DNA from 3 places in the Alitiscatomonas aceti genome. Region 3 is predicted to be linked to each of the others. Evidence: predicted binding sites of a transcription regulator. Region 3 holds the regulator's gene; each other region holds the start of a gene.
The links. Region 3 encodes HrcA, which represses chaperone genes, less so after heat shock. Its sites were predicted from a motif close to TGTTAGCACTCNNNNNNNNNGAGTGCTAACA; they were not measured.
Positions count from the first base shown of each region.

Region 1: OCV69_RS16025 (Hsp20/alpha crystallin family protein) is a predicted target of HrcA. The motif match lies at 2,163-2,193, and genes of this name have one in related genera.
Region 2: OCV69_RS07445 (co-chaperone GroES) is a predicted target of HrcA. The motif match lies at 7,620-7,650, and genes of this name have one in related genera.

Region 1 is NZ_JAOQJF010000057.1:204-3,633, forward strand. It holds partial or broken gene OCV69_RS16010 (DUF4368 domain-containing protein) at 1-706, shown strand, start outside; partial or broken gene OCV69_RS17195 (Maff2 family mobile element protein) at 743-826, shown strand; gene OCV69_RS16015 (helix-turn-helix domain-containing protein) at 968-1,225, shown strand; gene OCV69_RS16020 (magnesium transporter CorA family protein) at 1,281-2,126, shown strand; gene OCV69_RS16025 (Hsp20/alpha crystallin family protein) at 2,322-2,786, shown strand; gene OCV69_RS16030 (helix-turn-helix domain-containing protein) at 2,913-3,239, opposite strand.
Region 2 is NZ_JAOQJF010000011.1:49,011-62,028, reverse strand. It holds gene clpX (ATP-dependent Clp protease ATP-binding subunit ClpX) at 1-702, opposite strand, end outside; gene clpP (ATP-dependent Clp endopeptidase proteolytic subunit ClpP) at 733-1,314, opposite strand; gene tig (trigger factor) at 1,413-2,702, opposite strand; gene OCV69_RS07465 (DJ-1 family glyoxalase III) at 2,854-3,405, opposite strand; gene OCV69_RS07460 (DUF975 family protein) at 3,405-4,592, opposite strand; gene OCV69_RS07455 (CYTH domain-containing protein) at 4,803-5,258, shown strand; gene groL (chaperonin GroEL) at 5,526-7,151, opposite strand; gene OCV69_RS07445 (co-chaperone GroES) at 7,228-7,512, opposite strand; gene OCV69_RS07440 (hypothetical protein) at 7,773-8,162, shown strand; gene OCV69_RS07435 (IclR family transcriptional regulator) at 8,159-8,929, shown strand; gene OCV69_RS07430 (MATE family efflux transporter) at 9,008-10,414, opposite strand; gene hgdB ((R)-2-hydroxyglutaryl-CoA dehydratase subunit beta) at 10,585-11,736, opposite strand; gene hgdA ((R)-2-hydroxyglutaryl-CoA dehydratase subunit alpha) at 11,740-13,018, opposite strand, start outside.
Region 3 is NZ_JAOQJF010000021.1:44,968-57,985, reverse strand. It holds partial or broken gene OCV69_RS10890 (hypothetical protein) at 1-155, shown strand, start outside; gene hrcA (heat-inducible transcriptional repressor HrcA) at 265-1,302, shown strand; gene grpE (nucleotide exchange factor GrpE) at 1,328-1,960, shown strand; gene dnaK (molecular chaperone DnaK) at 2,006-3,874, shown strand; gene dnaJ (molecular chaperone DnaJ) at 3,976-5,115, shown strand; gene OCV69_RS10865 (hypothetical protein) at 5,162-5,872, opposite strand; gene OCV69_RS10860 (PadR family transcriptional regulator) at 6,521-6,865, shown strand; gene OCV69_RS10855 (DUF4097 family beta strand repeat-containing protein) at 6,862-8,268, shown strand; gene OCV69_RS10850 (hypothetical protein) at 8,354-8,836, opposite strand; gene OCV69_RS10845 (4Fe-4S dicluster domain-containing protein) at 9,238-10,761, shown strand; gene OCV69_RS10840 (phospholipase D family protein) at 11,000-12,406, opposite strand; gene OCV69_RS10835 (HD domain-containing protein) at 12,532-13,018, shown strand, end outside.

The DNA of each region.
Region 1 (3,430 bases), on a different contig from region 3:
GCAGCGCAAACGCCCCAACCGCTATGATGAAGTGGGCTTGTTCCCCGGCATACTGTTCTGTGCGGACTGCGGCAGCGTCATGTATCAGCAGCGATACCAGACAGACAAGCGCAAGCAGGACTGTTATATCTGCGGCAACTACAAGAAACGCACCCATGACTGTACGGCGCACTTTATCCGCACCGACCTCTTGACCGCTGGTGTACTCTCCAATCTGCGGAAAGTGACCAGCTATGCGGCAAAGCATGAAGCCCGGTTTATGAAGCTCTTGATTGAGCAGAACGAGGACGGGGGCAAGCGCAGGAACGCCGCCAAGAAAAAGGAACTGGAAGCCGCCGAGAAACGCATAGCCGAGTTATCCGCTATCTTCAAGCGGCTGTATGAGGATAGCGTGACCGGGCGCATATCAGATGAGCGTTTCACAGAGCTGTCGGCAGACTATGAAGCAGAACAACGGGAACTGAAAGAAAGAGCCGCCGCTATCCAAGCGGAGCTTTCCAAAGCACAGGAAGCCACCGTGAACGCAGAAAAGTTTATGAATGTTGTCCGGCGGCATACCAGCTTTGAAGAACTTACCCCTACTCTGCTGCGGGAGTTTGTAGAGAAAATCGTTGTGCATGAGTGCAGCTATGACGAGAACAAGACCCGCAGACAGGACATTGAGATTTATTATTCTTTTGTTGGCAAGGTGGACTTGCCCGAATAAACGCCCGACCTATCCGACACAAGAGCTAAGTGCCGGATAGGAACGGCAAAATTTTTTACACTTCTATTACTTCTTTATCACACATCAGCAAAATCACAGGGCATTAAGCAGGTTATGGCTAATTAGATGTAAATAAAAGCGGAAAGGAAAAGCACAATCCAGACGGAACCGGCGAGCCGTCAAGAAATATTGCGAGTTAGCAAGAAAACTGCTATAATGGGAAGCACGAACCCCAGCACTGGGAGAAAGGCAGGACGATAAATGCACATAAGCTATCAACCGCTTTGGAATACATTGAAAGAGCGGAACATGAGAAAAGAGGACTTGCGGCTTGCCGCAGGACTCACCACAAACCAGATTGCCAATATGGGAAAGGGATTGCATATCAGCATGGAAACCCTGCTTCGTATCTGCGGGGCGTTGGATTGTGATATTTCAGATGTGATTGAACTGGAACGAGAAAAATCTTCTTCTGGTGAAGCAGAAGATAGAATCAAAAAGTCGAAAATTCCTTGCTGAAGAATAGCAATATTCCAACATTGAAAATATAACAAAGTTAGGACGTGGAGGATAAATGTACAAAGTATTTTCATTTACAAACACCGATGAAGCTGCTCCTTATATGGATAAAAAGATTCTTCGGTATATTGATGAACAGATTACGGACAGTTTTGAGTGTTTTAAGGACTGCGATATCCTTGCATTTGACTGGTACGATGTTCAGAGTGAAAAAAAAGAGGATTTTAAGATGCTCTTATATCTGGACGGAAAGGATTTGCTGGTATTTTGTGAAACCTCTGAGGCAGAAGAAAAAGCAAATATGATTCTGCATACGATGACAGGGGAAGAAGGAGCAACAAATGAGCGGCTTTTCTACCATTTTTTTTCGTTACTGCTGAAAGGAGACATGGATTTTTTGAATAATCTTGAGGAAGAAATCAGCAATAATGAAGACAAGGTGCTGTCCGGCGACAAGGCATCCTATTTGAAATACATTACTGCATGGAGGCAGGAACTGTTGCGCCTGAAACGCTACTATGAGCAGCTTAATTTCATTTTTGATGAAATGACCGTGAATGACAACCAACTATTTAGCGAAGACGGAGTCCGCAGATTGATGACTTTGAGGAATAGAACGGACCGTTACCTGAGTGCCGTTAAGAATTTGCAGGAAATGGTGTCCCAGCTCCGGGAAGCATATCAATCCCAGCTGGCGATTGAGCAGAATGATCTGATGAAAATTTTTACAGTGGTGACAGTAATATTTCTCCCGCTTTCGCTTCTGGCAGGGTGGTACGGGATGAATTTTTCACATATACCGGAACTCAAATGGAAATATGGATATCCATTGGTAATTCTGGTGAGCATTGTGACAGTCGCAGCGTTAATTTGGAAATTCAAAAAGAAAAAATGGTTATGATTCGCTTTTTAAGAGGACACAAAAAGTTCACAAAAAAATTAGCACTCACCATTGACAAATGCTAACAAGCGCGCTATAACACAGATAGAACAAAGGAAAGGGAAACGGAACAGATGAGAGGTTCCGATTTCTTCCCAAGTATTCTTGGTTCTGATTGACAATTCGGTTTTAACATTAAAAAAGGAGCGATGACTTATGATGTTACCTAGTGTTTTTGGTGAAAACTTATTTGATGATGTTTTTGATGATTTTTGGGGGTTCCCGTCATTTGATGATAAAGCAGAGCGGAAGTTATACGGGCACCATGCAGCAAAAATGATGAAGACGGATGTGCAGGAGCACGATGACCATTATGAGGTGGATATTGACCTGCCTGGTTTCAAGAAGGATGAGATTACTCTGGAACTGAAGGACGGCTATCTGGTAATCAGCGCCGCAAAGGGCCTTGACAAGGATGAGAAGGAAAAAGAAACAGGCAAATTTGTACGTCAGGAACGTTATGCAGGCAGTATGAGCCGTTCTTTCTACATCGGCGAGAATGTGAAAGAGGACGATATCCATGCAAAATATGAAAGCGGGGTATTGAAGATTAACATTCCAAAAGAAGAAGCGAAAGAACCGGAAGCTGAAAAAAAGAAATACATTGCCATCGAGGGATAACGGCACCTCTTAACATAGAATAAAAGGATATTGCCCGGAGCGGGAAGCTGTGAAGTTGCCCGTTCTGGGCTTTTCTATATCATTTAAACAAAAAACAATTCAGCCAGCCGGAACCGGCTGGCTGTCCTACTGTTCATTATGCTCCAACACCGCTTTTATCATAGCAACGGCAAGCTCCTGTTTGCTGGGCGACACGTCTTTCCAGAGTGCTTCCAGCTCCTTGATTTTGCTGATTTCGTTTTCTTCCAATTCATCTTGAAGCAGATAATCAGGGGAAATCCGCAGGGAGTTACAAATATCTATGAATACCGGCAGACTGGGCATTTTCACACCGCCCTCAATCTGGCGAAGATACGTTGCGTTGATATTGCATAATTCCGAGAGCTTGTCTGCGGTAAAGCCCCGGTCTTTTCGTACCTCATTGATACGCTTTCCTAATCCTTTTCTCTCCATTGCCACCACCCGTTTGTTAGCTGTCAGTTATTATTTTGTACACCATAAGCCTATAATATGATTGTCATTTATCATAGATTCTGTTAGACTATGTTATATTAGCTAATAGCTAAACGGAGGGCATGAGATGAAAAGAATGTGGGAAAAAGTAAAGGAAACATGGCGGGAATTTTGGTTCGTTTATGAGGACG
Region 2 (13,018 bases), on a different contig from region 3:
CTCCTGCTGGGGATGCTTTCTTCCGCCCTGGGGAGGAACGTTGGCAACGGTGCCCTCCAGGATCTTAAGGAGGGCCTGCTGTACGCCTTCGCCGGAAACGTCCCTGGTAATGGAGACATTCTCGCTCTTTTTGGTGATCTTATCGATCTCATCGATATACACGATCCCGTACTCCGCCCGGCTCACGTCGTTGTCCGCCGCCTGGATCAGCTTTAACAGGATGTTCTCCACATCCTCGCCCACGTATCCCGCCTCCGTGAGGGTGGTGGCATCGGCGATGGCAAAGGGAACATTTAAAAGCTTTGCCAGGGTCTGGGCCAGGTAGGTCTTTCCAGAGCCTGTGGGGCCCAGCATCAGGATATTGCTCTTCTGGAGCTCGATGTCGGATTCCCTCTGGGAGGTGATCCTCTTATAGTGGTTGTATACAGACACAGACAGGACCTTTTTGGCCTCCTCCTGTCCCACCACGTACTGGTCCAGGAACTCCTTGATCTCCTTGGGCTTTAACAGATTGATGCCTGCGAAATCCGGCGCTTCCTCCCCTTCGGGACCCAGCTCCTCTTCCAGGATCTCGCTGCACAGCTCAATACATTCATCACAGATAAATACATTATTTCCAGTGCCTGCGATCATCTTTCTGACCTGCTCCTGGCTTTTTCCGCAGAAGGAACAACGGATCTTGTCTTCAGGTCTTACTGGCATGTTCACACCTCAATTCTAAAAATTTCCATATTAATGTCCAGTGATCACGCGGTCAATGAGACCGTATTCCATGGCCTCCTGGGCGGACATGTAATTATCCCTCTCTGTATCTCTTTCGATGGTCTCCAGAGGCTTGCCTGTATTGGCAGCCAGGATCTCGTTTAATTTCTTTCTGGTCTTTAAAATATGCTCAGCCGCGATGTTGATCTCTGTGGCCTGGCCCTGGGCTCCGCCGGAGGGCTGGTGGATCATGATCTCAGCATTGGGGAGAGCGAACCTCTTTCCTTTGGCGCCGCCGGAAAGCAGGAATGCGCCCATGCTGGCTGCCATTCCGATACAGGTGGTGCATACGTCGCATTTGATATAATTCATCGTATCGTAGATCGCCATACCGGCTGTAACGGAGCCGCCGGGGCTGTTGATGTACAGATTGATATCCTTATTGGGGTCTTCAGACTCCAGGAACAGAAGCTGTGCCACCACAAGGCTGGCGGTCACGTCATTGACCTCTTCTCCCAGGAAGATGATCCTGTCTTTTAAAAGTCTGGAATAAATGTCATAGGAACGCTCGCCTCTGCTGGTGGATTCCAGTACGTAAGGTACTAAGCTCATATTCTCTCCTCCTGCTCATAACATTTGACAGGGGATTGTCACAGCATAGCTGCAGCAACCCCCGTTTCTCCTGCGTATTCTAAAACTGAAACCTCTGACTATTCGATCAGAGCTGCCTCTTTTACAAGGAAGGTGATGGCGTTCTGTACAGCCAGGTCTTCCTTCATCTGGGCGATCTGCTCTTCGCCGAACATACCCTTGATCTGGTCCTTTTCCATCTTGTAGGCTTCAGCCATCTTGTCGAACTGTGCGTCCACATCCTCATCGCTGGCAGTGATGTTCTCAGCCTTTACAACAGCCTCCAGGACCAGTCTGGTCTGGATCCGCTTTAAAGCCTGGGGCTTCATCTGCTCGCCGATCTTTTCTGCAGTCATGCCTGTGATCTCTGCATACTGCTTGAAGGAGATGCCCTGGCTTTCCAGTCTGCGCACATAGTCGTTTAACATACCGTTGACTTCCTCGTCAACCATCTGGTCAGCGATCTCCATGGAAGCGTTCTCAACCACCTTATCCACAACACGGTTCTCGATCTCTGTGTCAGCGGCCTTCTGTTTCTCATCCTGGAGTTTTACTCTTAAATCGTTCTTGTACTCTTCCAGTGTATCGAAGTCGGATACTTCGCTGGCAAACTCATCGTTCACCTCCGGAAGCTCTCTCTTCTGGATCTCTTTTACCTTTACCTTGAATACAGCCGGTTTGTTCTTTAAGTCCTCTACATGGTACTCAGCCGGGAAGGTCACGTTTACGTCGCACTCCTCGCCGATGTTCTTACCGATCAGCTGCTCCTCGAAGGTATCGATGAAGGTGTGGGAGCCGATGGTCAGAGGATAATCGTCGCCCTTTCCGCCGTCGAATCTCTTTCCGTCCACATAGCCGTCGAAATCGATGGTCACCAGATCGCCGTTCTCAACAGCTCTGTCCTCAACGGTCACCAGACGGGAGTTTTTATTTCTCACGCTGCTGATCTCTGCGTCGATATCTGCGTCTGTCACATCTGCCTTCACCTTCTGTACCTCTACGCCCTTGTACTGGCCCAGGGTCACTTCCGGCTTTACAGCCACAACGGCTGTGTAGATGAAATCCTTCCCCTCTTCGATCTGGGTAACGTCCACAGTGGGGCGGGAAACGATCACAAGTCCGCTCTCCTTTGCAGCGTCCGGATAGCTCTCGTCGATCACTTCGTTGGCCGCATCTTCAAAGAATACGCCTGCTCCGTACATCTTTTTGATCATTTCAAAGGGAGCTTTGCCTTTTCTGAAGCCCGGGATATTGAATCTACTTTTGCTCTTATTGTAAGCATTCTTCACAGCTGCGTCAAATTTTTCTGCCGGCACTTCGATGGTAAGCTTCGCCGTATTCTTCTCCAACTTTTCTACCTGTAAACTCATTGTATGGGTTCCTCCTTAAATATATCTGTACCGGACATGGCTTCCATATCCGTCCAATATCGAAACGCCGTCACTCTGGGCGTTACACTTCAATTTAGCATTATATCATACTGTTTTTAGAAATACTAGTATTATTTTTTAAAAAAGCGCCCTAAACACGGTCATACTGGATCTTCTTTTTTAAGGCTTCCGCTGTTTCTCCGTCTATAAGGAGGCGCACCAGCTCAAGCCCCAGGTCCAGGGACCAGCCCATGCCCTTTCCGGTGGTCACGGGGCCGTCGGTGACAACGCCCTCCCCGGTGCAGACAGCTCCGGCAAGCTTCTCCTCAAATCCGGGAAAGCAGGTGGCCCTGCGCCCTTTTAAAAGTCCCAGGCCTCCCAGGACGCCTGGAGCCGCGCAGATGGCTGCCAGACGTTTCCCAGCTGCCCCGTGGGCCTTCAGCATGTCCGCCAAGCCCTCATGGTCCCGCAGATGGTCCGCCCCCGGAAGTCCGCCGGGCAGGAACAGCACGTCGGCATCGTCGGTGATCTCTTCAAACAGCGCGTCGGCTGTGACCGTGAACCCATGGGAACCGGTCACCTGGCGTCTTCCCATGACAGACACCAGCTTTACCTCCACGCCGGCCCGGGCCAGTACGTCGCACACGCCCAGGCATTCCACTTCCTCCATTCCATCTGCCAGGAATGCATAAACCTTTGCCATTAGTTATCTTCCTCCTCTGAGTAGGGATGGAACACGCCGTTTAAGTAGTAGCCCCGTCCCGGGCCGCCCTCGGACCGCTTTATGCTCTCGTCCCTCTGATCTTCTGCAGGATGCTCCGCACCCTGTCCCGAAGCTTCGGTCCAGCCGGACGCTCCTTCACTCTGTCCTCCACCGAATACTCTGCTTCCTTCTGCATCTGCTTCGTTTCCATTACACGGTACATGGTCCTGCCCGCAAATTCCGCCGGATCCATACCTCCCTTGTGGATGATCGACATAGTCTGCACCTCCCTGTGTCTGGCCGTAACCGCCGTACTGGCCGTTTCCGGCGCTGTCTGCCTGGTTTACATACGTTCCGCCAAAGCTGCCTGTGGGTACCACCTCCGGATATCCGAAGCCGTTTAACTCCCCGCCGTAAGGCGCCCGGAGCACTGTGTACAGCTCCGCAAAGGTGGCGTAGTAATACGGGAGCACGAAGAAGGTTCCCACGCCGCAGGCCATGGCTCCCAGGAACATCCATCCGAAAAAGGACATTTCCAGCAGCCATGTGTTCATTTTATGGCCCTCCATCATCTGCTTGGAAAGCCGCAGGGCCTCCATGGGCTTCATTTCCGGGTTTTCCGCCAGGATATAAGGCACCATGTAGTAACAGTAGGCAAAATAGAGTCCCGGTAGCACGCATAAAAACGTTCCGCCGACAATGATCAGATCCCGCAGGAACATGGTCAGCACGATATTCAGGTAATGGCGGGAAAAGCCCCATAAAAGCTTTCCAAAGCCCGCCGTCTGGCCCTTTAAACGGCTTTCCATATAGTACCGGTTATGACCAACCGCGATGACCGGGGTCACAAAGATCCCCAGGACCAGGGCCAGGATCAGTAATACGATCATGACTCCTGCCATCACTCCGTATATCATCCGGCCGGTCTGGACCACTCCCGGTCCCACCGGGACATTCTCGATCACAGCAGGGATCTTTCCTACCACTGCCGGAAGATCGTCTCCCAGGCCCTCCACAAAGCCGTAGTCCTCATAGTAATCGTCTTCGTACCCGCTGTCTGCCGGCTGGGTAGCCGGGCTTCCGATGCCGCTGATCAGAGAGAATACCAGACTCACCGCAAAGGCCGCCCAGTAATATTTCCGCAGACACGCCTTGGCTCTTTCTTTCAGCTCTGCCCTTGTCCACATAAGCATTTCCTCCGTTTTTCTTTATTTCGTAAAAATTATTTTCCCTGTAATTTGATTATATCATCTTTCTGCCCTGAATGTTATTACATTTTTCTTATATTACAGAAAACTTATCCTAGGGCCAGCGCCATATCCTGTGTTATAATAGGCGGGAAGGTGCCGGCGCAGGCGTTCCCTGTTCCCGGCATCCAATGGAAAGGAGACAGCCCTATGGAGATCGAACGTAAATTTCTTGTGACAGTCCCGCCCGAAGGCTATGAGGCCCGGCCGTTCCGCATGATCGAGCAGGCTTATCTCTGCACGGAGCCTGTGGTGCGGGTCCGGCGGGAGAATGATTCCTTTTATCTGACCTATAAGTCCAGGGGACTGATGGCCCGGGAGGAGTATAACCTGCCGCTGGATGAAAAGGCCTATCTGCATCTTTTAAAGAAGGCCGACGGACAGGTCCTTACGAAAAAGCGGTACCTGCTCCCGGTGGAGGGACGGCCGGATCTGACCTTTGAGCTGGATGTGTTTGAGGGGGCATACCAGGGCCTCATACTGGCGGAAGTGGAATTTGCCTCGGAGGAGGACGCCGTGGCCTTTACGCCGCCGGAATGGTGCGCCAGGGACGTGACCTGGTCCGGGGAGTATCAGAACAGCAGGCTGGCCATGGAAAAGGGGTGAGGGCCAGGCGTGCGCCTCATAAAAAAGGCCGCCGAAGCCTCCTCTGGCAAGCAGGCTTGCCAGGATGGAATCCGGAACAGTACCGGCGGATAAAGCATTGCTATTCGCAATTTGACTGGGCTGTGGAACTGGTTTCCCGATCAGACACTGACTGTCAAATTGCTCATAGAGGCGTGCGCCTCATAAAAAAGGCCGCCGAAGCCTCCTCTGGCAAGCAAGCTTGCCAGAGCCGGTTTCTGCAGCCTTTTTTGCAATGCTTTACGCGGACTACATCATTCCGCCCATTCCGCCGGCGCCGGCGGGCATGGCGGGAGTTTCTTCCTTAATGTTCGCTACTACGGATTCGGTCGTAAGGAGCGTGGAAGCTACGCTGGTAGCGTTCTGTAATGCGCTTCTTGTAACCTTTGCAGGATCCAGGATCCCTGCTTCTACCATATCAACATACTCTTCTTTGTATGCGTCAAAGCCCATGCCTGTGGCCATCTCTTTTACCTTGTTGACGATCACGGAGCCCTCCAGGCCTGCATTGGCAACGATATGGTATAAGGGAGCCTCCAGTGCCTTTAAGATGATGTTTCCGCCAGTCTTCTCATCACCTTCCAGACCGCTTACCACAGCAGCCACTTTCTCTGCTGCATGAACGTAGGCAGATCCGCCGCCTGCGATGATGCCCTCTTCAACGGCTGCCTTTGTAGCTGCCAGGGCATCTTCCATACGGAGCTTTGCTTCCTTCATTTCTGTCTCTGTGGCAGCGCCCACACGGATCACTGCTACGCCGCCGGAAAGCTTTGCAAGTCTCTCCTGAAGCTTTTCTCTGTCAAAGTCAGACTTTGTCTCCTCGATCTGACCCTTGATCTGGCCGATGCGGTTGGCGATCTCTTCCTTATCGCCAAGGCCGTCAACGATGATGGTGTTCTCTTTCTGTACTTTAACGGATTTCGCACGGCCCAGCTCTTCCATGGTCGCATCCTTAAGGTCAAGACCCAGCTCCTCGGAGATCACAGTGCCGCCTGTGAGGATCGCGATATCCTTTAACATTTCTTTTCTTCTGTCGCCGTAGCCCGGTGCCTTTACACCCACTACGCTGAAGGTTCCTCTTAATTTATTTACGATCAAGGTCGTAAGAGCCTCGCCCTCGATATCCTCAGCAATGATCAGAAGCTTTGCGCCAGTCTTCACGATCTGCTCCAGTAACGGAAGGATATCGTTGATGTTGGAGATCTTCTTGTCTGTGATCAGGATGTAGGGATCATCCAGAACGGCTTCCATTTTCTCCATATCTGTGCACATATATGCGGAAATATAGCCTCTGTCAAACTGCATTCCTTCTACCAGATCCAGCTCGGTCTTCATGGTCTTGGACTCTTCGATGGTGATCACGCCGTCTCCGGTCACTTTTTCCATGGCGTCTGCAACCATCTCGCCTACTTCATCGCTGGAAGCGGAGATTGCTGCGACCCTTGCGATCTGTGCCTTGCCGCTGATGGGCTGGCTCATCTCAGCGATGGCCTTTACAGCCTCGTCGGTGGCCTTCTTCATTCCTTTTCTTAAGATAATGGGGTTTGCGCCTGCTGCCAGGTTCTTCATTCCCTCATTGATCATTGCCTGGGCCAGAACGGTTGCGGTGGTAGTACCGTCACCGGCAACGTCGTTTGTCTTTGTGGCAACTTCTTTTAAGATCTGTGCGCCCATGTTTTCAAAAGCGTCTTCCAGCTCGATCTCTTTTGCGATGGTCACGCCGTCGTTGGTGATCAGCGGTGTTCCGAAGGATTTATCCAGGACCACGTTTCTTCCTTTGGGCCCTAATGTCACGCGGACGGTATCAGCAAGTTTATTTACGCCAGCTTCCAGAGCTTTTCTGGCATCTACGCCATATTTAATTTCCTTAGCCATGATTCAATTACCTCCAAATTTATATACGCTCCGGCCAGACCGGAGCAGCCGCAGCCTTACGGTCTCCCGCCGCTGCTTATTCAATAACAGCAAGAATATCGTTCTGTTTTACGATGATGTATTCTGCGTCGTCCGTCTTAACCTCAGTTCCGGAGTACTTAGAGAAGATTACCTGGTCTCCAACCTTTACCTGCATGGTAACTTCCTTGCCGTCCACAACTCCGCCCGGTCCAACGGCAATGACTTCTGCCTGCTGCGGTTTCTCTTTTGCCTGACCCGGAAGCACGATACCGGACTTTGTCGTTTCTTCTGCAACTAACTGTTTTAAAACAACCCTGTCAAATAATGGTACTAATTTCATTACTGACTCCTCCTTGCCATTTCTGTCTTTATGTTTTTCTATTGGTTGAAATTCCAGAACATTTCAAAATCTCTGTTCCTTTTCACAAGTAATGTTATAGCACGCATTATTAGCACTGTCAAGGGTCGAGTGCTAATTTTATGGAATTTTTTTGGGATTTTTTCATTTTCTTTACAAATATCCCTTCCTTTTTCCTGGAATATGGCTTATTATTAATCTATATCGGTTTACGTTCATGCCGGTTGAAAGGAGAATGAACTATGTCCAAGAAAAAAACAGGTCTGCTCATCGCTCTTGGGGCTGCCATCGGTGCAGCTGCCGCAGGTATTTCCTATTATTTGAAGTATAAATCTTTCAATGATGAGCTGGACAAAGATTTCCATGATTACGAAGACGAGGAAACGTCCTCTGGGGAAACAGGAAAGGGAACTTCTTCCTGTGACGCCGCCAAAGAGCGCACGTATATTACGCTGGAACCCGGAAAGTGCAAGGCCGGGGAAGAAAAAAACGCTGAGGGACCGAAAGACGCAGAACCGGCCCCCGAAACTGCTCCCCAGGAAGAACCCGCTGAGGCCGTAAAGGAAGCCGCTTCTCCGGTTCCGGCAGAATCAGCCACTGTGGAAGAAGATACGGACGGTGCCGGAAAATGATCCAGAGCCTTCTACGCTCCATTGAGATCCTGGAGGTACTGAAGGAAAGGAACCGCAGCTATTCCATTGCGGAACTGGCGGAGGCCATCGATCTGCCTCCCAGCACTGTGCACCGGATCCTCCAGACCTTCTGTGAAAAAAAATATGTGATCCGCGACGAGCGGTCACATACATACCGTCTGGGGCCTGCGCTGATCCCCCTGGGAAAAGCCGCTGCCAGCGGGATCCGTTTACAGGATGCCGCCCATCCTCTCCTGTCCGCTCTTTCTGCCAGGACCGAGGAGGATTCTTATCTGGTGATCCCCGTAGGCAACAAGGGTCTTGTGATCGAAAAGGTGGACGGTCCCAACCACATAAAGGTGGTGGAGGAATTTGGCTATGAGATGTATCTCCACTGCGGAGCCATCCGCAAGGTGCTCCTGGCCTACCAGTCTCCCTCCTTTATTGAGGAATATGTGAAAAAAATCATTGAACACGATCACGCCTTCCCCCGGGTGGATGCCGGCGATCTCCGTGACGAATTAAAAAGGATCCGTCAGTCCGGTTACGCCATCACCTACGGAGAATACGTCAACGACGCCGTGGGCATCGGAGCCCCTGTCTTCAACTCAGAGGGTGAGCTGGCCGGATCCATCGGCATCATCGCCCCCACGATCCGCTTAAACAGCGAAGAGCTTTTAAAGGTCCAGCTGGAATATGTGCAGAAATTTGCTGCTGATCTTTCCAGGGACATCGGATACTCTCCCCTGTTCAGTTCCAGGGCCTGAGTCCTTATAAATCCAGAAGGGAGCGCTTCCGGTCATCGGTTCTGATGCCCAGGAAACACTCCCTCTTTCTTTTCTTATTTAAATCTCCGCCGCCAGATTCCTCAGCCACTTCTTCTGACGGTATCTCCAGTATCCCAGCGCCGACTTATAGACCTCCTCCAGCATGACCATGCCGTAGACCACATAGATCGGGAAATGGAACACAAGCCCGCCCAGAAACGCCAGGGGGATCCCAATGCACCAGACGCCGCTGGTATCCAGGAACAGGCACATCTTTGTATCGCCGCCGCTCCGCAAAACGCCTACGATACAGATCAGATTGTACATCTTTGCCGGCAGGAACAGGGCGAATGTAAGGAGACATCTGGCCGCGTCCTCCTTCACCTCCGGAGAGATCTGGTAAATGGACAGGATCGGTCCCCGGATCATCAGCACGATCACCATTCCGGCCGCCGACAGAAGGAACAGCAGCCGAAAGAAATTGGTCGCATACTCCTCTGCCCGTTCCAGATGGCCGGCTCCCATCTCGTTCCCCAGGATCACCGCTGTGGCGGCGCTCAGTCCCTGGAACAGAACGAATACGATATCCTGGATCGTCATGGCGATGGTGACGGCCGCCACTGCGTTATCGCCCATCCGTCCATAGGCCAGGGAATACATGGTCACGCCCAGCCCCCACATGAACTCATTGGCAATGACCGGGGCGCAGGTGCTGACAAACTGGCGGATAAACGCCTTTGTATACCCGAACATCTCCCGGATACGGCAGGCAATGGGGAATTTCCGTATATAAACCACAAGGACCAGCACCGCCGCTTCCACGATCCTGGCGATCAGCGTTGCCAGGGCTGCACCCACAACTCCGAGACCTGCGCCGTAAATGAAGATTTCCTGTCCTGCGGCTGTGACGGTGCGCGCCGGAAAGATCAGCAGAAAATTCAAAACGATATTCACGATGATCGCCAGGCAGCTTGTGAACACTGGAAGCTTCACCTGGCCCACGGCCCGGAGCATGGCCACATAAACGTTGGTGAAAGCCGTAAACGGATAGGATATGGCTGCCACCACCAGATATGCGCTGCCGATGCGTATGGTCTCCGGGCTGACCGTGAAGATCCGCATCACCAGCTCCGGGCACACCATGGCCGGGATCATAAAGGCCGCTGCGCCAGCCAGTGCCAGCATAAGTGCCAGTCCCAGCACCTTTCTTATGTTTTTCACATCATTATTGCCCCAGTACTGGGCCGCCAGGACTCCGCTCCCGCTGACGATCCCGAATACAAGGAGTGAAAATACAAAAAACACCTTATTTGCCAGGCCCACCGCCGCGATGGTCGTTTCTCCCAGCGTCCCGATCATCATGGTATCCACCAGGTTTACGATCGTATTCAGCATTCCCTGCATGGCCACTGGAAGGGCGATGCGTACGGCCTTCTGTAAAAAGATCCGGTCTCCCAGCATCTTTTTCGTACCTGTCAGAAACATAATCTCCTCCCCTTTTCTTTCTTCTTGGACTATCTTATCAGAAAACCTGCGATCCGTAAAGCAAAAAAGGCCCCGGCAGAAACAGCCTTTGCCATCTCTGCCGGAACCTTTCATATTGTTACAGCACCGTTACGACACAAACCGGTCGGCGGACCGGAAATCATTTTTTATTATTTGCTCATCTCAAGCACATCTGCAAAGGCCTGGATCGCAGTCTGGGCCTGGCCGAAGTCGCGCATCTGCTGGTCGATGCCCAGTTTGATGTGCGGGATCTTTGCATCGTCCAGGGCTTTCTTTAAGTACGGATACTCCATCTCCTCCGGATCGCAGAACTGCTGCATGAACAGTACAAGGCCCTGAGCGCCGCTCTTCTTAACAAGATCGGCAACGAACTCGCCGCGGCGGTTCTTCTCAGACTGGGGATCGTAAAGAAGAACGTCATGGTCGATGTTGGCAAACTGTTTTGCCAGAGCCATCATCGGACATTCCTCATCCTCCGGAACATCTGTGTTGAAGGAACGGCTCTCATGGGCAACGTCATCGGCAGCGATGGCAACATTGTTCTCTTCAAATGCAGCCAGAAGCTTCGGATTATCGCAGATGATACCGGAGGTGACCACCTTGGTTCCCTTCCAGTCGCATACCGGAAGAGCCTCCAGCTCTTTATTTAATTCCTCCAGCATTTCTGTGTATGCCGGCTTCTCCATAAAGTAGAATGCCTTTAATACTGCAGAACGCTTGGTGGGTGTGATCACATCACAATGGTCGTTGGCCAGCTTTACAAATGCGCGGCGGGCTGCACGGCTCTTATTGTAGACCTTGATGGCATCCCTGATGGCGTCGGCAGTGATCTCATGGCCGCATACCTTCTCCAGCTCTTCCTTTACATGGTTGTACTGGTCGATGCAGAACTGGAGGCCGAAATCCTCAAAGCGGTTCTGGGGATGGGCTAAGAAGATAACTGCCATCTTATCTCCCATGGATACACGGAAGTTCTGGCTCATGGGACGGAGCGTATCGCAGATGGTGGGGGTGATGATGCCGTCCAGGTCATCCATGGTCCCGTCTAAGAGCATTTCCAGCGCCAGCTGGGCGATGGTGCAGTAGAAGGTCGCACAGTATTCTTTTGCGCGGCTGATGGTCTTGTTATTGGAACCCCAGATCCCCATGGGAACCATACCGGCTGCGTAAACAAGCTCCTCCGGAGCATAGTACGGCAGAACGCCGATGACCTTTTTACCCTGAGCCTTATATTCAGCCAGCTGCTGCTTGGGAGTAGCTGCTTTTACCTTAAATTCATCTAATAATGCGTTGATACTCATGGTCTATTTAGCCTCCTTTTCCTGCATGTTTGCCTCCATGGCCTCCACAAGGCCCTGAACGCGGGTCTCGTACTGGGCGGCGTTGAAGTTACGCGGGTCAGCCTGGTCGCCGTCGAAGCCGGCAGTCGGAACGCCGAGATCCTTTGTAAAGCGGCGCTGCATCTCTGCCATATAGCCGCTCCACGGCTTACAGCTTCTATTGTAGTGTACCAGAACGCCGTCAACCTTGTTGTCGCGGCAGATGCCCTCACGCCAGTCAACGCCCTGCTCGATGCAGACAGAGTTGGGAGCCTTATAGTAAGCGCGTGCCATCTCGTCCATATTGTTGTAAACGAAACCGAAGGCCGGAGCGTAAACAACGGCTGTTACGTTGACGCCATGCTCCTTTAACGGTTTGAACAGTGCCGGAAGCTTGGGCCAGCAGGGGATACCCTCGAACATTACACGGTATTTCTCCGGGAACGGCGTGGTGGTCTCGCCCTTCTTGATGGTCTCTTCCAGGTCGGAGGCTAAAAGCTCAAATGCCTCGGCGGCCTCAACTCTTGCACGGGCTGTTACAACGTCAGCCATATGGTTGAACAGGTCAAATCCAGAGTATGGAGCCGGTTTGTACTGTAAGTAGTCACAAACCTTTAACCATGCCTTCGCAGTATGGTTTGCGTTCTCACAGGCCTTCTCAAATTTCTTCTCGTCGAATTTCTTTCCTGTCAGCTCTTCTAACTGCTTGATGGCCTTATCGAACTGGGCGCGGACATACTTCACGTTGGAGTCATGAACATCTACGGTGTTATTGTACGGGATGTCGATCATGATCAGCGGAACGTTGCACATACGGGCAATGTTCTCATACCATTTTGTCATACAGTTACAGATGTTGTTGCAGCAGAGAACGAAATCCGGCTGCGGGATCTGCATCTGACGGATGGGAGAGATGGCCTCGATGCGGCGCTTCTTGTCCGGTCCATCCGGCAGCTTTTCAAGCTCCAGGATATTTACAAGCTCCAGGTACGGAGTCTGGGTCTTCGGATCCTTTTTCGGCTTTCCAGTGGCCTCGTCGATGACCACGTTGCCGTTCTCATCCTTTAAGGGCTTTCCAGTGGACGGATCGATGATATACTCACCGGTCTCCGGATCAAATTTACGGGCAACGCGGACGCCAGCCGCATAAGCAAGGCTGATACGTGCGTATCCACAGATATCGTTGTCATAGCCCAGATCCTCGGCTGCCTGGCACATCATCTCGCCGTAGCGGTTTGCTGCGATACCAGCGGCCTGGTTCTCG
Region 3 (13,018 bases):
GGGGATTTGTTCACAATTTATTTACTCATGCGTTTGTCCTGCCGGATCTTCCGGAGGTTTCTGCCGAAACAGCTGTTTCAGATCCTTTCATTAGAAGGTTTCTCCGTTCCGGCTCCCGCATCGGAAGAAATGATAAAAATGCATCAATGCAATGAAAAATGAAAAAATATCTTGACAAACGGGGACTTAAGTAATATAGTAACAACTGTAAATGTTAGCACTCATAGATAAAGAGTGCTAATAAAACAAAAAGAGGGTGAAAATGTGGAGCTGGACGAAAGAAAAGAGAAGATTTTGAAAGCCATAATCCAGACGTATTTAGAGACAGGAGAGCCGGTGGGCTCCAGAACGATCTCCAAATATTCTGGTCTTAAGTTGAGCTCCGCTACCATAAGGAACGAGATGTCGGATCTGGAGGAGCTGGGATACATTATCCAGCCCCATACATCGGCAGGACGGATCCCCTCTGATAAGGGATACCGGTTCTATGTGGACCAGATCATCCAGGAAAAGGACAGCCAGGTAAACGCCATGCAGGACATGATGATCCAGCGGGTGGACCGGGTGGAGCTTTTACTGAAGCAGATGGCCCAGATCCTGGCCAGCAATACCAACTATGCGACCATGGTCAGCGGTCCCAATTACCACCAGACGAAGCTGAAGTTCATCCAGCTTTCGAGAGTAGAGGCCAACAAGCTTCTGATCGTGGTGGTGGTGGAAGGAAATATCATCCGGAATTCCTTTGTGACTTTGGATGAAGAGCTTTCCAATGAAGAGATATTAAACTTAAATATCCTTTTGAACAACAGTCTCAACGGGCTTACGATCCAGGAGATCAACCTGGGAGTGATCGCAAGGCTCAAGGAGCAGGCGGGGATCCACAGACAGGTGGTGGAATTTGTCCTCAACGAGGTCTCTGAGGCCATTGGCTCCCAGGCGGAGGATCTTCAGATTTATACCAGCGGAGCTACAAATATTTTCAAGTATCCGGAGCTCTCCGATACGGAAAATGCCAGCAAGCTGATCAGTACCCTGGAGCAAAAGGAACTTTTAAAGGGACTGTTTGATGAAAGCCAGGCGCCGTCGGCATCGGATTCCCAGATCCAGGTTTATATCGGAGATGAAACGCCGGTGAAGACCATGAAGGACTGCAGCGTGGTCACTGCCAACTATGTGCTGGGAGACGGCCTTAGGGGAACCATCGGGATCATCGGACCCAAGAGGATGGACTATGAAAAGGTCGTCGGGACCCTAAGGACTCTGGTGACCCAGCTGAATGAAACATTTAATAAGCAGCAGTAAATAGAAATGAAAGGTGTCGAGTCAAGTGGAAGAGAAGGAACTGGAAAAGAAAGCTCCAGGAGAGGCAGAAGCAGAAAATATTCCCGAAAACGGAGCGGGAGCTGAAAACACAGCTGAAAACGCGGCTGGGCCGGCAGGGGCCAGCGCAGACGGAGAAGCTGCTCCGGAAAATGGAAAAGAAGAAAAGAAAGAGAAAAAGGGGCTTTTTGGAAAGAAGAAGGACCCGAGAGATAGCCAGATCGAGGAGCTGACAGATCAGTTAAAGCGGTCCATGGCAGAGTTTGACAATTACAGGAAGCGGACGGATAAAGAAAAGTCCGCTATGTATGAGATCGGAGCCAGGGATGTGATCGAGAAGATCCTTCCTGTGGTGGATAATTTTGAGCGAGGCCTTGCCACCGTTCCCGAGGATGCGAAGGAAACGCCCTTTGCCGAAGGAATGGAGAAAATATATAAGCAGCTTATGAAGACCCTGGACGACATGGGCGTAAAGCCCATCGAAGCTGTGGGCAAGCCGTTTGATCCCAATTTCCATAATGCAGTGATGCATGTGGACGACGAATCCCTGGGAGAGAACGTGGTGGCATCGGAGCTGTTAAAGGGATATATGTACCGGGATACTGTGGTACGCCACAGCATGGTGCAGGTTGCCAACTAACTGGAAGTAATTTATCATTGTTTATAAATTCAGGAGGAAATCACTATGAGCAAGATTATTGGTATTGACTTAGGTACAACAAACAGCTGTGTAGCAGTTATGGAAGGCGGTAAACCGACCGTTATCGCCAATACAGAAGGAATCAGGACCACACCGTCCATCGTGGCATTTACAAAAAATGGAGAAAGACTGGTAGGTGAGCCGGCAAAACGTCAGGCCGTGACCAACGCAGACCGCACCATCTCCTCCATTAAGAGACACATGGGTACAGATTATAAGGTAGACATCGACGGAAAGAAATATACTCCCCAGGAGATCTCCGCAATGATCCTCCAGAAGCTGAAAGCAGACGCAGAAAGCTATCTGGGCGAGAAGGTGACAGAGGCAGTTATTACCGTTCCGGCTTACTTTAACGATGCTCAGCGTCAGGCTACCAAGGATGCAGGTAAGATCGCAGGCCTGGAAGTAAAGCGTATCATCAACGAGCCCACAGCCGCAGCCCTGGCTTATGGCCTTGATAATGAAAAAGAGCAGAAGATCATGGTATATGACTTAGGCGGCGGTACCTTCGATGTTTCCATCATTGAGATCGGTGACGGCGTCATCGAGGTTCTGGCTACCAACGGCGATACCCGTCTCGGCGGCGATGACTTCGACAACCGTGTGACCCAGTGGATGATCGACGAGTTCAAGAAGGCAGAGGGCATCGACCTGTCCGGCGACAAGATGGCTCTCCAGAGATTAAAAGAGGCTGCTGAGAAGGCAAAGAAGGAGCTGTCCACAGCCACCACCACCAACATCAACCTTCCGTTCATCACAGCCAACGCAGAGGGACCGAAGCATCTGGATATGAACCTGACAAGAGCGAAATTTGACGAGCTGACCAGCGATCTGGTGGAGAGAACTGCGATCCCGGTACAGAATGCCCTGAAGGATGCCGGACTTTCTGCATCTGAGCTTTCCAAGGTCCTCCTGGTAGGTGGCTCCACCCGTATGTTAGCCGCACAGGAGAAGGTAAAACAGCTGACAGGCAAAGAGCCCAGCAAGACCCTGAACCCGGATGAGTGCGTTGCCATCGGAGCAGCGATCCAGGGCGGTAAATTAGGCGGCGATGCAGGCGCAGGCGATATCCTCCTTCTGGATGTAACACCGCTTTCCCTGTCCATCGAGACCATGGGCGGCGTTGCCACAAAGCTGATCGAGAGAAACACCACGATCCCCACCAAGAAGAGCCAGATCTTCTCCACTGCAGCCGATAACCAGACTGCCGTTGATATCCATGTGGTACAGGGTGAGAGACAGTTTGCAAGAGACAATAAGACTCTGGGCCAGTTCCGTCTGGACGGCATCCTTCCGGCCAGAAGAGGCGTTCCGCAGATCGAGGTTACCTTTGATATCGACGCCAACGGCATCGTAAACGTATCCGCTATGGATAAGGGAACAGGCAAAGAGCAGCACATCACCATTACCTCCGGCTCCAACATGTCTGACGCAGATATTGAGAAGGCCGTGAAGGAGGCAGCCGAGTTCGAGGCCCAGGATAAGAAGAAGAAAGAGGCCATCGACACAAGGAACGATGCAGATTCCATGGTATTCCAGACCGAAAAGGCCCTGGAAGAGGTAGGCGATAAGATCGATGCCAACGATAAGGCAGCCGTTGAGGCAGACTTAAATACACTGAAAGAGGCTGTAAACCGTGCGCCCATCGATCAGATGACAGACGCCCAGGTGGAAGACATCAAGGCCGCAAAAGAAAAACTGATGCAGAGCGCACAGCAGCTCTTCACAAAGGTTTATGAGCAGGCCCAGGCGGCTGGCGGAGCCCAGGGAGCAGGTTCCCAGGCAGGACCCCAGGACGCAGGCCAGGCAGGCTACGGCGATGATGTGGTAGACGGAGATTACAAGGAAGTCTAATAATAAAAGCTGCGAAGCGTATAAATCGAAGGTATGGGGATTAGGCGGCATTCCGCCTAACCCCTTTCCCACTATATAGAGTTTGAAAGGTAAGACTTGAAATGGCAGAGAGCAAGAGAGATTATTATGAAGTCCTTGGCGTGCCGAAAGATGCAGATGATGCGGCGTTAAAGAAGGCATACAGAGTTCTGGCGAAGAAGTACCATCCCGATGCCAATCCGGGAGATAAAGAGGCGGAGGCTAAGTTCAAGGAGGCTTCCGAGGCATACAGCGTGCTCAGCGATCCGGAAAAAAGAAGACAGTACGACCAGTTTGGCCATGCGGCCTTTGACGGAGGCGCCGGCGGGGCCGGAGGCTTTGGAGGCTTTGATTTCAGCGGCGCAGACATGGGCGATATTTTCGGCGATATTTTCGGCGATTTCTTCGGCGGCGGCAGGAGCAGGGGGCGCAGCAACGGGCCCATGCGCGGAGCGAATTTAAGGACCGGTGTCCGGATCACCTTCGAGGAGGCGGTATTTGGCTGTCAGAAGGAGATTGAATTAAACCTGAAGGATGAATGCCCCAAATGCCATGGAACGGGTGCAAAGCCGGGAACCTCTCCGGTGACCTGCCCCAAGTGTAACGGGAAAGGAAAGATCGTTTATACCCAGCAGTCCTTCTTTGGACAGGTACAGAACGTGCAGACATGTCCGGATTGTCAGGGATCCGGCAAGATCATAAAGGAGAAATGCCCGGACTGCTATGGCAGCGGATATATTTCCAGCAGAAAGAAGATCCAGGTGACGATCCCGGCAGGTATCGACAACGGACAGAGCATCCGGATCGCCGGAAAGGGAGAGCCGGGGATCAACGGCGGTGACCGGGGAGACCTTCTGGTGGAGGTGACTGTATCCAAGCACCCGATCTTCAAACGGCAGGAAACCACCATCTTCTCCACCGTGCCCATTTCCTTTGTAACAGCGGCACTGGGCGGCCCGATCCGTATCAAGACCGTGGACGGGGAAGTGGAGTATGAGGTAAAGCCTGGCACCCAGACCGATACCAAGGTACGGCTCAGAGGAAAGGGCGTTCCGTCCTTAAGGAATAAGAATATCCGTGGAGATCATTTTGTGACCCTGGTGATCACAGTGCCTGAAAAGCTCAATGAAGAGCAGAAGGAGGCCCTGCGGCGCTTCGACGACGCCATGAACGGCATTGCGCCGGAAGGCGGAAAGAAGAAGCGGGGACTTTTTGGAAAATAAAACAGGATGATCCGGGAGCTGCTGCAAAATTTTTGCAGCAGCTTTTTTATTCGCTTCCCGCAGTGTTTTTCAAAAAAAGTTCTTTTATATAGAGCATATCCTGGAATAATGGAATAAATAGCTTTTCATGCCCTCTGCTGCCATTGAGATTTGTGACCTGTGGATGGCAGAAGCTGATGACAGGGATCTGTTTTTTATTGATCTCAGTAAAATAATACTGCCAGTCCCGGTCAAAGGTCCTGGACCGGAAGGATGCCCATTCCGTTGAAACTGGCAATACATGATCTTTAAGCAGGGCAGCATTTCCTTTGATCCCGGAACTGGCCAGACCGCAGCAGATGATCATGCCTGGATCACACAAACAGATCTCTTCCAGGATCTTTCCATGCTGCATCTGCACCGCATCCAGAAGCTGGCTTCCAGAGGCGCGGCTGCCGCCGCCCTCCTTCTTCAGATTCATAACAGCAACGCGCCTTAGCTGTGCCGCGCGGCTGGGGGAGGACATATCCCACGGATACTCCCCGTCACCGTCCAGCAGTGCTTTTGTCCATCTGCCGATGTTGTTCCATGTTCTCCATCCGCTTCCATCTCTGCGGAGATCCGCACACAGGTCCCGCTCGTGCCGGCAGTTCATATCGCGGAGAATAAATAAAATGTGCGGCCTGTCATAGTGAGCGGGATCAACAATCCCGTCCCGGATAAAAGCGTTAAACGAATATTCGGATTTCCATTTTGTAAACAGCTCATCAAAGTTCATGGAAAGGCCTCCCTGCTTTTGCAAAAGTCTTCCGGCTCCTGGCCGGATCTATATGGCGTTTGGTACAGAGCATATCCAGGCCTTCGCGGCTAATGTCATAGGAAAGTGCATCCTATGACATAAAAAACGCTCCGCGGGGATCGCTATACAGCGGAAGGAAATTTGTCCGCAGAAGCGGCCCGCCGCAGGCGGAGAAGCCCTGTCCGATCATTATAAACGGGAACAGGCAGAAGTGTAAGCCCCTTTTTGGGCATAGACAGGGACTTTTTTCTGCTATGCCCAAAATTTCGGAGATTTTTGGGTATATACAGAGAAAAAAGAGAAATATGCCCAATCCATAGGAGAAATCCAGTGAAATCCGGTGAAAATCCCAGGATTTCCGTGAGATTTTTGGGCACTGTGGGAAAAAACGTACATTTTTGCCCAATATTTTCAAAAATAGGGGAGGGGGGAATATGGGACCGGAAGGATCCCGGTTTTCGCAGACGGCGGTGATCTGAAAGGAAACATGGGGCGGGAGCCTGGAACGGGCGCGGGAGGCGCAGGGCGGCTGGATATCTGCGGCAAACATAATACTAAATAATCAAATATACATTGACAGACGAGGTATTATATTGCATAATGAAACTAAGGAAAGGTGGTGGGAGCGTGTCGATCACATCGGATATTTTACGGGGACACACAGAAACGATCATCCTGTCCCTGCTGCTGAAGCAGGACAGCTATGGCTACAAGATCAACAAGGAGATCCTGGCCCGGACGGACCGGAGGTACGAGCTGAAAGAAGCGACCCTGTATTCAGCGTTTAAACGGCTGGAGCAGGCGGGCTGTATCCGGACGTATTGGGGAGACGAGACCACTGGAGCCAGGCGAAGATATTACTCGATCACAGAAAAAGGGAGAGAAACCTACGCTTCCAACCGGAGGGACTGGGAGGAGGCAAAGGAGCTGATCGACCGGCTGCTGGACGATGACGGGGAGGGCACAGCATGAAAGAAAAACTGAGAAAATATGTGGAAGATATGGTAAGGGATATCCCGAAAACCAGAAATGTGGTGGATTTAAAGGAAGAGATCATTGGAAATATGGAGGAAAGGTACGATGATCTGCGGGCAGAGGGGTACGGGGAGCAGGACGCCTTCGACTGTACCATCAATGCCATGGGCGACATCCGCTCGCTTTTTGAAGAGGAAAACAAGGAAAACGGCGGCGGAAAGGGAGAGCCTGTAATGGCGGGAGAAAGACCAGAAAAGAAAAAAGACCATACGGTGAAGATCCTGGTTCTGGGAGCTGCCCTTGGAGGCCTGCTGTTTCTTCTGGGCACCGGTATGGTGGCAGCCAGGGTGGACAGGGGCCATAAAGGAGGAGAAGAGACCCTTGAGGCATCGGGACGTCTGGACGGGGAAAATCATTTTGAAGACCGGAAGGAGACGGGAGAGACTGGCCCTGGCATGGAGGAACCGGGGATAGGAGAGGCTGGCCCCGGTGTAGGACAGCCAGAAATAGGAGAGAGCGGTCCTGGAACAGAAAAGCCGGGTACGGAGGAGACTGGTTCTGGCGCAGGAGCTGACCCTGGAGATACTCCCGATGGATGGAGATGGACAAAGCTCGGCGATGGCGGGATCCTTAAACGTCAGATCCCTATGGACGAGGCAGAGGACATCCAGATCTCCTATATACTGATCGATCTGAACGTGGAGGTGACAGATTCCGAGGAGATCCTTCTGGAGGAGGAGTACGTGGTCCCGTGGGAAGAGATCCATCAGACCAGGGTGTCTTCTGGCGGAGGCCGGGTGGAGATCGTCAACGATGATCCAGATGGATCAAAGGGAACGATCGTCTTAGGACTGACAGGACTGAGGTTTGAAGACGAGGAAAAGAAAAGGCTCCCGGTTTCCGCCAGGATCCAGATCCCAGAGGATTTCCGGGGAGAGCTGGAGATCAATACGGTATCGGGAAACATACGGATTCCGAGATTTGAGGGAGAGAGCCTGGAGGTCGCCACAGTATCCGGCGATCTGGATGGAGGAACGATCAGAGGAGCAGTGGAGGGAGAGAGTGTATCCGGGGATCTGAGCATTGAGAAGGCAGCGGCAGGCGCAGAGCTTTCCACCGTATCCGGGAAGATGACGATCGGAGAGGCCCTGGGAGATATTTCCATGGAAAGCGTGTCTGGAGAGATCCTTGTGGAAAAAGCAGAGGATCCCCGGTTTAAGTTCGAGGCCCAGTGGGTCAGCGGCGGTCTGGAGACAGATTTTGACGGGCAGCTGGAATGGGAGAAAATGGGTGCCAGTGGGATCGTGGACAGAGGAAACGGCAGGGAAAGCGGAAAGAACCTTTCCAGGATCCAGTTCACCACCACATCGGGAGATATGGAATGTTATACAGGAAAATAGAAGGATGAAAAATAGCCAGAGAGCTGCAAACGGGGGATCTGCGGATCACTTCCTCCGTTTTGCAGCTCCTTTTTAATGGAAAAAATTATTCTTCAGCTTCCAGCAGATCATCGATCTGCTTCCAGATGGCGTTGATCTCTTTGAGAGAATCCAGGCGGTCCTGCTTCTGTTCCATGGCTTCGCCCATGGCCTTTAAGGCTGCGTCAAAATCTTTTTCCTTTACAGCGGCCCTGGCCTGGGTCCGCAGGGATTTTATGGAGAGACTGTCCATGGAAGAACGGACCTCACGGATCCTGGCCTTCAGTTCCCGGGCTTTTTTCCAGGTATCTTTGGAAACAATCAGCTCCCCGGTCTCCTTACGGATCTGCCGGATCTCGCTGAAACGGGCCGACAGGGCCTTATTTTCGGTGCGGACAGCGTCCATCTCCTCCTCCAGGGCCTTTAATTCCTCCCGGATGGGAGTTACGGCCTCTTTATATTCCGCCCTTGTTTCTGCCGCAAAGGCCGGGAAGGACAGAAGGCATCCCATAACAACGGTCGTGACCGCCAGCTTCATACATTTTTTCATTGTGCATCATATCCTTTCTTTTCAGTGTGGGACCGGAGCTTTTATTCCATAGGAAAGCACATCCCGTAACAAAAAAATGTTTTGCAGGGACCGCCACGCGGCGGAAGAGAAGTTTAATGCAGAAACGGCCCGCCGCAGACGGAAAAGCCCACAGGCGGGCTTCTTTCCCGCAGGACTGCTCCGGATAGGAATATATTACCAGGTCCATCTGCAATAGAAAAGGTGCAGGCTGCGGCAGTCCTGCGGCAGAAATGGGGCAAAATCATAAATGGAAGGAACCGGGGCTTCTGGAAAAGAAAAAGCGGATTGTATGCGATTAAAAACTTGAAGTTACAGCTGGGATATGTTATCTTTTTCACAAAACAGAGACGACTGCAAAAAATCACAGGAGGAATAATTCGATGAGAGGTGTTGAGACCAGGATCCAGGAGATCCGCCACAGGATCTTCCGCGAGGCGGCCCGTATGGCCTACCATACCGAGTGGCCCATTGACAAAAGGATCGAGGAGCTTCCATATAAGATCATCCCCGGGGAGGTTGGAAACTTCCGCAATGACGTGTTTTTAGAAAGAGCCATCGTAGGAGAACGGCTGCGCCTGGCCATGGGACTTCCCTACCGCGGGGCGGGAGACCCGGCCCCTGTGTCCGATGGGATCGAGGCGGCAGACCGGCCGGAAACGTATTATACGCCGCCGCTGATCAATGTGATCAAATTTGCCTGCAATGCGTGTGCAGAAAAAAGGGTCATGGTGACCGACGGCTGCCAGGGCTGCCTGGCCCACCCTTGTGTGGAGGTTTGCCCCAAGGATGCGGTGAGCCTGGACCGGACCAACGGGAAATCCAGGATCGATCCGGAGAAGTGCATTAAATGCGGCCAGTGTGCAAAGGTGTGCTCCTACAACGCCATCATTATCCAGGAGCGTCCCTGTGCGGCGGCCTGCGGCATGGACGCCATCCACTCAGACGAGAACGGAAAAGCAGATATCGACTATGACAAATGCGTTTCCTGCGGCATGTGCCTGGTGAACTGTCCCTTTGGAGCCATTGCGGACAAGTCCCAGATCTTCCAGGTGATCCGCGCCATCCAGACAGGAGAGCGGGTATACGCCGCTGTGGCTCCTGCCTTTGTGGGACAGTTCGGCCCCAAGGTGACGCCCGGAAAGCTGCGGGCGGCCATGAAGCAGCTGGGCTTTGCCGATGTATTCGAGGTTGCCATCGGGGCAGACCTCTGCGCGGTCCAGGAGGCCGAGGACTTTATAAAAGAGGTGCCGGAGCATATCCCCTTTATGGCAACCTCCTGCTGCCCGGCCTGGTCTGTGATGGCAAAGAAGCTGTTCCCGGAATACGCAGACTGCGTTTCCATGGCCTTAACGCCCATGACCCTGACTGCCAGACTCATTAAAAAGCAGCATGAGAAGGCAAAGGTGGTATTCATCGGACCGTGTGCGGCCAAAAAGCTGGAGGCCATGCGCCGCAGCGTCCGCAGCGAGGTGGATTTCGTGCTGACCTTTGAGGAGATGGCAGGGATCTTTGATGCCCGCCATGTGGATATTGAGAACATGGAGGAGGATCCCGACGGCGTCAACGACGCTTCCGCAGACGGCCGCAATTTTGCCGTGGCCGGAGGCGTGGCAAAATCGGTGGTCAATGTGATCAAGGAACGGTATCCCGATAAGGAGATCAAGGTAGCCAACGCCGAGGGCCTTAAGGAATGCAGAAAGCTCCTGGCCATGGCCAAGGCTGGAAAATATAACGGGTATCTTCTGGAGGGAATGGCCTGTCCCGGCGGCTGCGTGGCCGGGGCCGGGACCATGCAGCCCATTAAAAAATCCCAGGCTGCCGTGGGGCTTTACGCCTCCAAGGCGGGCCACAAGACCTCCGACGGAACGGAATATGTGAAGGAGCTGGAGAAGCTGGTGGAATAGGATCCATGTAAAAACGAAAAACGCTTAAGCAGAGAAATGGTATCTGCTTAAGCGTTTTTTTATGTCATAGGAAAGTGCGTCCTATGACATAAAAACGTTCCGCGGGGATCGCCATGCGGCGGAAGGGAATTATGCCGCAGAAGCGGCCCGCCGCAGGCGGAGAAGCCCGCAATCGGGCTTCTTTATGGGCTGGTCCCGGAAATGCGCATCAGGGAGGACATGTTTTCAGCACGTTCTTTTACAGGAATCTCCGGAAGGGCATGATCAGGACCCGGAGCACGCCGTAAAAGAGTTTTTTACCTGCACTCATTTCCCGGGGCACATAGTTTTCGCCGTTGATGTACGTCCCCTCCGGCGTCATGTACCGGCTGTACGTCTTGTTGACCTCCGCTTCTTTGCGGATGACGGCGTTTAATTCCGGGGAATCCACAGCCAGCATCAGCTCTGTATCCTGGTAGGTGCTCCGCATATCCATATTATAGGAGCCGACGATGCTCATGCGGTCGTCGATGAGGACGGCCTTGGAATGGCTGGAATGTTCTCCCAGATATTCGTAGACACGGACGCCGGTGGCCCAGATCTTCTTTTTCTGGTTCAGATAGTCGGTGCAGCCCCAGGGATTGGCGCCGCTGGCCACATCGTTGGTGATGATCTCCACTAGGTCTGTTTTCTTACACAGGGCCGTAAGGTCTGCGTACATTTCCTTTCCGCAGATGATGTAGGGCGTGTAGACCGTGATCTCCTTTCCGGTCCCCATGAGGTGGCAGACGGTTTCCCACATCCAGGGCTCCTTATTGGAGGCATTGATGGGGTTGTGAAGGAGGGTGATCCGGTTGGTCTCCATGGTGAGGGCTTCATAATCCCAGGGCTCATAGGCGGACGGATAAGAGGACTTCAGGGCGTCAGCGTGGGCGGTGAGCCACTGGATGCATTCCTGGGATTTTTCCCAGTCGCCCATTTTCGTATACAGCTTCGCATCGGGCAGCTCCCAGACGGACTGGAAATACTGCTTTAACTGATGGATGGAGGCCTCCGGGTCCCCGACGGTCTCATAGATGAACAGCTCCCGGTCGATGTTTTTCACCGGCGTATAGTCTCCCAGGAACAGGTTAAAGGTATTCCTGCCGCCTAAAAGATACATCTGGTCGTCGATGATCAGATATTTGTCATGGAGTCTGGCCTGCATTTTCCACGGTGCATAAAAATGGATGGGATTATAGATCTTCAGCTCGATATTTTCATGGGAAGCCATGGCCTCGAACCATGGGCTGTTGTTCACATCCAGCATGCCGCTGAATCCGTCCACCAGCATCCGGATCCGGACTCCGCGTTCTGCTGCGGAAAGGAGAGATGCCATGATGTCCTTGCCGGCTTCATCCACGTTAAAATCGAAGGTGGAGAAGATGATCTCCTTTTCGGCCTGGTCAATGAGGTTCAGACGGTAGAGGAGGGCGTCGGTGTTGTCGTCTATGTAGGCGGCCCGCTCAGCGCCGGGAAGCTCTGAGTAATATTTTGCGGAACGGATCCGGTCCAGGATCTCCTGGGGGACCTTTTTATGGGCCACATAGGGCAGGGTCAGCAGGAGGATGTAAAGGAGCAGCAGGAACAGAAATGAGACGCCAAAGAATTTTAAAATCCTGATCATAAGCAATTCACCTCAAAATGAAAGAAAAAATTAAAGAAAAGGCCTTGAAATTTTCACGGTACTTTATCATAATAAAAGTGTAGGGGAAATATCCATCATTCTTTACAGAAAGCGAGTGACAGCCGATGGAGCTTACATTTAACGGACAGATCGAACCCGGGTACATAAAGGAAGTAAAGGATATCCTGGAAAAGCGGGAATTTATGCAGCTGGGAGCGTTTTCCCATCACCAGAGTACATCCAGACTGATGCACAGCATCAATGTATCCTATATATCCTGGCATATAGCCAGAAAGCTGGGGTGCGATGCAAGAATGGCCGCCAGGGCCGGACTGCTTCACGATTTCTGCCTTTATGATTTCAGGGAAAAGCCTCCCACAGGCGGCTTCCAGGCATTTTACCATCCCAGAGTCGCGGCTAAGAACAGCCAGGAGGTCTTTGGGATCAGCGAGCGCGAGAAAAGCGCGATCCTTTCCCATATGTTCCCTCTGGGGCCGGTGCCAAAGAACCGGGAGGCGTGGATCATTACCATGGCCGACAAGATCTGTGCATCCATGGAATACTGCCATATCTATATTGCCCTGGAGCGGGGCCGCCGGGTGGTGGTCGCCG